One region of the Rahnella sp. BIGb0603 genome, then DNA from elsewhere that is predicted to be linked to it. Evidence: predicted binding sites of a transcription regulator. Region 1 holds the regulator's gene; each other region holds the start of a gene.
What was found. Region 1 encodes PurR, which represses purine synthesis genes. Its sites were predicted from a motif close to CANGCAAACGTTTGCNTG; they were not measured.

Region 1 (2,208 bases):
GTTTTCTTCCGGATTAATAACCGCGGCGCCGCAGACCATGTCGGTGTTTACGTAGGAAACGGGAAGTTTATCCAGTCACCGCGCACCGGCGAAGACATTAAGATCACCTCACTGGGTGACGATTACTGGCAAGATCATTATGTAGGCGCACGACGGGTAATGACCCCTAAGACGATCCGATAATAAACAATTCGTTAAGTCTGAAGTTTCGCTAATCAGCCATTGAATAGCATTTAACGAAGAGTTTCTGCAGGGAAGAGTATCGGCGGAATGGGTGACTGCGTAAAATTGAAAAGGGCGATTCCTGTTATAGGTAATCGCCCTTTTTATTGCGGCTTTCGCGCAAATCAGTTCATCACTGCGGTGAAACTGAAAGCAATAATCACGAGCAAAGCGCAGACCGTAGTGATCAAAGAAAATTTCAGGTTGCTGTCCATTAAACCCCCTTACGGATCAAATTGTGGCGTTCGTATAGCCACACTGAATGTGTGCCAACGCATTTTCTCATAATTCGCATTGAAAATCTTGTGCTGAATGACACCAGGTTCATGACAATTTTACTTCCACTTTCCTGCATTATAAGTGAAAATTGTCGGTTACCACGCCTGTGTGCCGGTCGATTTCACCCGAGAGCATTTCACGCCTCACTCTGAAGAATCCACCCAACGATTTCACTGCCCTTTTCGAAGTCAGCAGTTAAATCCACGCAAGCAAACGATTAACATAATGCTAACGTGCTGAAACACGTGAGCACAGGAGTCATTTTTTACATGGCAACGATTAAAGATGTCGCAAAGCGCGCTGGCGTTTCCACCACAACCGTGTCGCACGTCATCAATAAAACCCGTTTCGTCGCCGAAGAAACCCGAGCCGCGGTTCTCCTTGCAATCAAAGAGTTGCACTATTCTCCCAGCGCTGTGGCACGTAGCCTGAAGGTCAATAACACCAAAACGATCGGTCTTCTGGCAACGTCCAGTGAAGCGCCCTACTTCGCCGAAGTGATTGAGGCCGTGGAAAACAGCTGTTTCTCAAAAGGCTATACGCTGATTTTGTGTAACTCACACAATAATCTGGAGAAGCAACAGGCCTACCTGCAAATGCTGGCGCAAAAACGCGTCGACGGTTTACTTGTGATGTGCGCGGAGTATCCGGACGAATTGCTGAATATGCTTGAAGAATACCGCTCCATCCCGATGGTTGTGATGGACTGGGGCGAAGCGCGTAAGAATTTCACCGACAGCATTATCGATAACGCGTTTGAAGGCGGCTATATGGCCGGACGTTATCTGATTGAACGCGGTCATCGCGATATCGGCGTGATCCCTGGGCAACTGGCGCGAAACACCGGCGGCGGCCGTTTCCAGGGCTTTGTGAAAGCACTGACGGAAGCTAATATTCCTCTTCGTGAAGAATGGGTCGTTCAGGGCGACTTTGAGCCGGAATCGGGCTATCAGGCCATGCACAAAATTCTGATGCAGAAAAACCGCCCGACGGCTGTATTCTGTGGCGGTGACGTGATGGCGATGGGGGCAATCTGTGCCGCCGATGAGCTGGGCCTGCGCGTACCGCAGGATATTTCCGTGATTGGCTATGATAACGTGCGTAACGCGCGCTATTTCTCACCGGCACTGACGACAGTTCATCAGCCAAAAGAACGTCTGGGCGAAATGGCCTTTACCATGCTGCTGGACAGAATTATCAGCAAACGCGAAGAGTCGCAGACCATTGAAGTGCATCCCAAACTGGTTGAGCGCCGTTCCGTGGCCGACGGCCCGTACCGCGATTACCGCCGTTAACTTTCAATAAACGCCTGTGCCGCAGGCGTTTATTGTCAGTCGCGCAACCATTCCCGGTTCATCGTTTCCGTATCGCCCATGTATTCCAGCAGCCACGCCAGCGAAGGCGACGGATTGCTCTGATCCCACGTCAGGCAGCACGGGCTGTCCGGAAAGGTATTTTCCAGCGACAGTACCTGTAATTTTTGCTGTTCAATCCAGGGTGTCACGCGGTGAACCGGCATCATGCCAACACATAAACCTTCGTTCAGACATTCCAACGCACACGTCCAGTCGGGAACCACCAGCCGCCGCTGGTTATCCAGCGTCCAGGTATCGCGTTTCGGCAATGTCCGCGATGTATCTTCCAGGCAAAGCGCCGGATAAGGCCGTAACTGATCGTCACTCAGTATTCCCTGCGTCTGGGCCAGCG
Region 2 (2,208 bases), on a different contig from region 1:
TTACCGTAACAGCAACTTCTTCGGTCTGGTTGATGGCCTGAGCTTCGCTGTACAGTACCAGGGTAAAAACGACGAAGGTCGTGACAGCCGTGGTGCAGTTGATTCCAATGGCGACGGCTGGGGTACTTCTGCAGCTTACGCAATCGGCAACTCTGGTGTTAGCATCACTGGTGCTTACTTCTCTTCTAACCGTACTACTCTGCAGAAAGAAGATGGTACTGGTGACAAAGCTGACGCATACGCATTCGGCGCTAAATACGATGCTAACAACCTGTACCTGGCAACCTTCTACGGTGAATCACGCAACACCACCGATTACGGTAACCCAGACGCGATTGCTAACAAAACTCAGAACTTCGAAGTTGTAGCTCAATACCAGTTCGATTTCGGTCTGCGCCCATCTATCGCATACCTGCAGTCTAAAGGTAAGAACCTGAATGGTTTCACCAACAACGGTTCTACCTACGCTGGCGGCGATGCTGACCTGGTTAAATACGTAGAAGTTGGTACTTACTACTACTTCAACAAAAACATGTCTACCTACGTTGACTACAAAATCAACCTGCTGGATGACAACAGCTACACCAAAGCAGCCGGTCGCAGCACAGACGACATCGTTGGTGTTGGTCTGCAATACCAGTTCTAATATCGCTTAACGATGCGCTTTCGGGCGCATCAAAGTGGATATCAAGGCAGGGCTTCGGCTCTGCCTTTTGCTTTTTTAGCATTTGCCTGAAATGAGCTTTGCCACCCTATCTCATAAATTATTTTAATCTCATACGCGTTCTCACAACTCTGCTTTCTTTTTGCCGCAAACGGTTGGCAAATAAGGTCTCCGGCGTTACCCTGATGCCCTCTTTCGCAATATCAGGCTATGGAAGTTTCCAACATGTTTGAAAAAATCACTGCAGCACCTGCCGACCCGATTCTGGGTCTTTCCGATCTTTTCCGCGCGGACGACCGCTCAAATAAAATCAATCTGGGGATTGGTGTTTATAAAGATGAAACCGGTAAAACACCGGTTCTGGCCAGTGTGAAGAAAGCTGAACAATTCCTGTTGGAAAATGAAACGACAAAAACCTATCTGAGCATTGACGGGTTACCTGATTTTGCACGCTGTACGCAGGAATTGCTGTTTGGCAAAAACAACGCTGTGATTGCCGACAAACGTGCCCGCACCGCACAAACTCCGGGCGGAACCGGCGCATTACGTATTGCAGCCGATTTTATCGCCACCCAGACCAGCGCAAGACGCGTTTGGGTCAGCAATCCAAGCTGGCCAAACCATAAAGGCGTTTTCTCTGCTTCCGGTCTGGAAGTAGCAGAATACAATTATTACGACGCCGCGAATCACAGCCTCGATTTTGACGGCATGCTGAAAAGCCTGAGCAACGCACAAGCTGGCGACGTGGTGTTATTCCATGGTTGCTGCCACAACCCGACAGGCATTGATCCGACGGCTGAACAGTGGGCCCAACTGGCAGAATTGTCTGTCGCCAATGGCTGGTTGCCGCTGTTTGATTTCGCTTATCAGGGCTTTGCCAAAGGTCTGGAAGAAGACGCTGCCGGCTTGCGCCTGTTTGTGGCTAATCATAAAGAATTGCTGGTTGCGAGCTCTTACTCGAAAAACTTCGGGCTATACAATGAGCGCGTGGGTGCCTGTACGCTGGTGGCGGCTGATGCTGAAACCGCAGACCGCGCATTCAGCCAGGTGAAATCCGTGATCCGTGCAAACTACTCTAACCCACCCGCTCACGGCGCCGCTGTTGTTGCCACTATTCTGGGTAACGAGGCACTCCGCACGCTGTGGGAGCAGGAACTGAGCGATATGCGTCAGCGTATTCACCGCATGCGTCAGCTGTTTGTCAGCACGTTGCAGGAAAAAGGCGCGCAGCAGGATTTCAGCTTCATTATCAATCAGAACGGGATGTTCTCATTCAGCGGCCTGACCAAAGATCAGGTGCTGCGTCTGCGTGATGAATTCGGCGTTTACGCAGTGAACTCTGGCCGTATCAACGTAGCCGGTATTACGCTCGAAAACATGGCACCGTTGTGTGAAGCCATTGTCGCCGTGCTGTAAGGATTCGGCGTTCTGAATTCCATTAAAAAGCCCGTCTGGAAACTGACGGGCTTTTTGTATTGGTATTCTGTTAGCCAAAACGTTTACCAGACCGGCATTTCATCCTGCAGGAAGGGGTTGGTTTTACG
Region 3 (2,208 bases), 100 kb from region 1:
CCTTCACCACTTTTTCTGCGATATCTTTCGCGCGCTGCAATGCCAGTTCGGTCATTTGCTGTGGCTGCCAGGATTCACGGTAATCGCCATCTTCCTGACGGTGCCCGATTGGCGCGCAGAAATGAATGCCGTCAATGGCGCTGATAGTCAGCAGCGTAATTTCAAAATCAAACTTCACCAGACCTTCAACAATGACGCGTCCGCCACCGGCACGGCCACCTTGCTGGGCATAATCCCAGGCTGTCTGTAACTGCTCAGCGCTGCGGATCAGGCTCTGGCCTTTACCGGATGAACTCATCACCGGTTTGATGATGCACGGGTAACCGATTGCGTCTACGGCCTGACGGAAAGACGCTTCGTCGTCAGCAAACTGATACGTCGATGTCGGAAGTTTGAGGGTTTCCGCGGCCAGACGACGGATGCCTTCACGGTTCATGGTCAGACGCGTCGCTTCGGCGCACGGCACTACGTTATGGCCCTGTTTTTCCAGCTCGACCAGCATGCTGGTGGCAATAGCTTCAATTTCCGGCACGATAAAATCAGGGCGTTCGTTTTCAATAACGGCTTTCAACGCATCGCCATCGAGCATGTTAATAACATGGCTGCGGTGAGCGACCTGCATGGCGGGTGCATCCGCGTAGCGATCGACAGCGATCACTTCCAGACCCAGGCGCTGACATTCGATCGCCACTTCCTTACCCAGCTCGCCAGAGCCTAACAACATGACGCGGGTGGCGCCGGTGCGCAGTGCAGTACCAATGGTTAACATAGCTTCGTACCCAGATCTTTGATGAAGGAAAGTAAGAATTTCGGGCCGCAGTATATCTGAAATTATCGGGGACGAAAACGATTGCGCAGTGTGTTTGAAAAATTCCCTGCGTACGTCAGAAGGGGATTTACAGGATTTTTTAAGCCGGTTTTCTGCTGTTTAAGGCAGTCTGCGGGCGTCTCTGTTATCATTTAGCAAACCATGGCGCCAGATCTTCTGCCGCTGCCCCGATTTTTGCCTCACATAAAGAGTTATCGCCTTGAGCACGCATTCCTTTTCTGTCCTGACATTGCCCGCTGAGCAACTTTCCAACCTGAATGAACTGGGTTACACCGAAATGACCCCGATTCAGGAAGCCTCTTTGCCCGCTATCCTGCAAGGTCAGGACGTCCGCGCCAAAGCCAAAACCGGCAGTGGTAAAACAGCCGCTTTCGGCATTGGTTTGCTGAACAGCATCACCGTTTCACAGTTTGTGGCGCAGGCGCTGGTGCTTTGTCCGACGCGCGAACTGGCCGATCAGGTCAGTAAAGAATTACGTCGTCTGGCGCGTTTTACCCAGAACATCAAAATCCTGACCCTTTGCGGTGGCCAGTCAATCGGCCCTCAGAACGAATCGCTGGTCCGTCAGCCACACATCGTGGTCGGCACGCCGGGCCGTATTCAGGAACACCTGCGCAAAGGCACGCTGAAGCTGGATGATCTGAAAGTGCTGGTACTCGATGAAGCCGACCGCATGCTGGACATGGGTTTTAGTGAAGATATCGAAGATGTGGTCAGCTATACGCCGCAAACCCGCCAGACGCTGCTGTTCTCCGCGACGTATCCGGACGGCATTGAACGCATCAGCTCCAAATTCCAGCGCGAACCGCTGAAAGTGGAAATTGAAGGCGAAGATGATGTGGCAGACATCAAGCAGGTGTTTATCGAAGCGGATAAACATCAGCGTTTATCCCTGCTGGCGGCGGTATTGTACCAGCATCAGCCGACATCGTGCGTGGTGTTCTGCAATACCAAGCGTGACTGCCAGGAAGTGTGTGACGCGCTGGCGGCCAAAGGGATCAGTGCGCTGGCGCTGAACGGCGACCTCGAGCAGCGTGACCGTGACCGCGTACTGGTGCGTTTCTCCAATGGCAGCTGCCGTGTGCTGGTCGCAACCGACGTTGCGGCGCGCGGGCTGGACATCAAACAGTTAGGTCTGGTCATCAACTATGAACTGTCTTTCGACCCGGAAGTTCACGTTCACCGTGTAGGCCGTACAGGGCGTGCGGGAACCAGCGGTCTGGCGGTCAGTCTGGTGACTCCGCAGGAAATGCCACGCGTGACGGCGCTGGAAGATTACACCCGTCAGCGGTTCACCTGGCAACCTGCCGCGCAGGCGCTAGCGGCAACGCCGGTGGCGCTGGATGCTGAAATGGCCACGCTGTGTATCGACGGTGGTC
Region 4 (2,208 bases), on a different contig from region 1:
CCATGTCGCCCAGTAATTCCTGCGCGTGTTCAGTGATGCCTACGGTGTAAATGCCGTTGCCTTCTGAACGTACCCATTCGTGGGAAGAGGCATATTTCAAATCTGCTGGAACATTGCTCATTATATTTTCTCCAAAAAAGTGCTTAATTCAGCGTTAACTGGATAATTTTATCTCGAATTTTTACTGCGCCAGCGGTTTGCCGTTGCGGACAAAACCTGGTTTGGTGACTTTCACCGGCATTTCGCGGTTACGGATTTGCACAATGGCGTGCTCGCCAATGCCCGCCGGAACGCGTGCCAGAGCAATACTGTAGCCGAGCGTCGGAGAAAATGAGCCGCTGGTAATCACGCCTTCCAGCGTGTTGCGCGCGCTGTCGGTGAATCGCACCGGCAGTTCGTTACGCAATACGCCTTTCTCTGTCATCACTAAACCGACCAGCTGTTCGGTGCCCTGCTCGCGCTGTCTTTCAAGTGCGTCACGGCCAATAAAGTTGCGGTCTTCAGGTGCCCAGGCGATGGTCCAGCCCATGTTGGCTGCCAGCGGTGAAACGCCTTCGTCCATTTCCTGACCGTAAAGATTCATACCCGCTTCCAGACGCAGCGTGTCGCGCGCGCCCAGACCGGCAGGTTTCACGCCTGCTGCCAGCAGTTTCTGCCAGAAATCAGCAACCTGTTCTTGCGGGAGTGCGATTTCATATCCTGCTTCGCCGGTATAACCGGTGGTGGCGATAAACAGGTCACCCGCCTGAACGCCGAAGAACGGCTTCATCCCCGCGACCGCTTGTTTTTGTTCAGAGGTAAAAAGGGTTTCTGCTTTCTCTTTTGCATGAGGGCCCTGCACGGCTACCAGCGCTAAGTCATCACGCACGGTCAGTTCGATGCCATACGGTTCTGCATGCTGCGAAATCCATGCCAGATCTTTCTCGCGCGTCGCGGAGTTCACCACAAGACGGAAATAGTTTTCGTTGAGGAAGTAAACGATCAGGTCGTCGATCACGCCGCCGGACGCATTGAGCATGCCGGTATAAAGCGCTTTACCGGGAACGGTGAGTTTGGCGACATCATTCGCCAGCAGGTAACGGAGGAATTCACGGGTACGGGCACCGTGGAGATCAACTATGGTCATGTGCGAGACGTCAAACATACCGGCATCCTGACGCACAATGTGGTGTTCATCCAGCTGAGAGCCGTAATGCAATGGCATCATCCAGCCGTGGAAATCGACCATACGCGCGCCACACGCAACATGTTGTTCATAAAGCTGAGTCTGCTTAACCATCTTATTCCTCATTTAATTAAGTGCATAAACAGCACACCGCGCAAACGATACCCTTTGCTCGAACTTACCACTGAATAAGCTCACTAACCATAAGTTAAAATATGCAGAGCGGGATAAATGTCAGTGATTTCACAAGGGCATTGTGCAGAGTTTTTGACTGGTAAACTGGGGTTTGTGGCGCAAAATCTACAAATAAACATCAAAAGTATCGATGTTATATAACGACAAGGCCAGATTTCTCACCATTTGCAGAATGAGAAATCCGGCCCCGGATTAGAAAATGTAATGGAAAAACTGAGCTGAAATTAGATTATTTCAATCGAAGTAAATCGTCCTGTAACCACTCCGGTAAATCATTCAGCCCCATCGCCTGACGCACCAGTTTTGGTTTCACGCCCGGCAGAGAATCCGCCAGCGTAAGACCAATATCGCGCAGCAGTTTTTTGGCAGGATTGTCACCGGCAAACAATTCGCGGAAGCCCTGCATACCCGCCAGCATCAGCGCGGCGCTGTGTTTGCGGCGGCGCTCGTAACGACGCAGGTACATATGCTGGCCGAAATCTTTGCCTTCTTTTTGCAGGCGTCTGATTTCCGATGCCAGTTCTGCGGCATCCATGAAACCTAAATTGACGCCCTGCCCGGCCAGCGGGTGCACGGTGTGCGCGGCATCACCGGCCAGCGCCAGACGTTGTCCGGCAAAGCTGCGGGCATAACGGCCTGTCAGCGGGAAGGTCAGGCGCTCGCTTTCAACGGTACAAATACCCAGGCGCAGGTCAAAGGTGCTGGCGAGGATTTTATTGAACTCCTCAGGCTCCAGCGCGCTCAGACGCTGAGCTTCATCCGGCGAAACTGACCAGACGATAGAAGACAAATGCGCATCAGCCAGCGGCAGAAACGCCAGAATGCCTTCGCCGTGGAATACCTGACGT

Region 2: a site for PurR is predicted at 809-826, ahead of M2403_RS17100 (amino acid aminotransferase). Genes of this name have one in related genera too.
Region 3: a site for PurR is predicted at 840-857, ahead of purT (formate-dependent phosphoribosylglycinamide formyltransferase). Genes of this name have one in related genera too.
Region 4: a site for PurR is predicted at 1,317-1,334, ahead of gcvT (glycine cleavage system aminomethyltransferase GcvT). Genes of this name have one in related genera too.

The regions. Positions count from the first base shown of each region.
Region 1 is NZ_JANUEX010000001.1:371,923-374,130, forward strand. Features, by position in the region: gene M2403_RS01715 (C40 family peptidase) at 1-183, shown strand, start outside; gene M2403_RS24905 (YnhF family membrane protein) at 348-437, opposite strand; gene purR (HTH-type transcriptional repressor PurR) at 771-1,796, shown strand; gene punR (DNA-binding transcriptional activator PunR) at 1,832-2,208, opposite strand, start outside.
Region 2 is NZ_JANUEX010000006.1:90,909-93,116, reverse strand. Features, by position in the region: gene ompC (porin OmpC) at 1-646, shown strand, start outside; gene M2403_RS17100 (amino acid aminotransferase) at 890-2,080, shown strand; gene M2403_RS17095 (MBL fold metallo-hydrolase) at 2,164-2,208, opposite strand, start outside.
Region 3 is NZ_JANUEX010000001.1:472,632-474,839, reverse strand. Features, by position in the region: gene purT (formate-dependent phosphoribosylglycinamide formyltransferase) at 1-769, opposite strand, end outside; gene dbpA (ATP-dependent RNA helicase DbpA) at 1,029-2,208, shown strand, end outside.
Region 4 is NZ_JANUEX010000004.1:51,203-53,410, forward strand. Features, by position in the region: gene gcvH (glycine cleavage system protein GcvH) at 1-121, opposite strand, end outside; gene gcvT (glycine cleavage system aminomethyltransferase GcvT) at 182-1,279, opposite strand; gene ubiI (FAD-dependent 2-octaprenylphenol hydroxylase) at 1,590-2,208, opposite strand, start outside.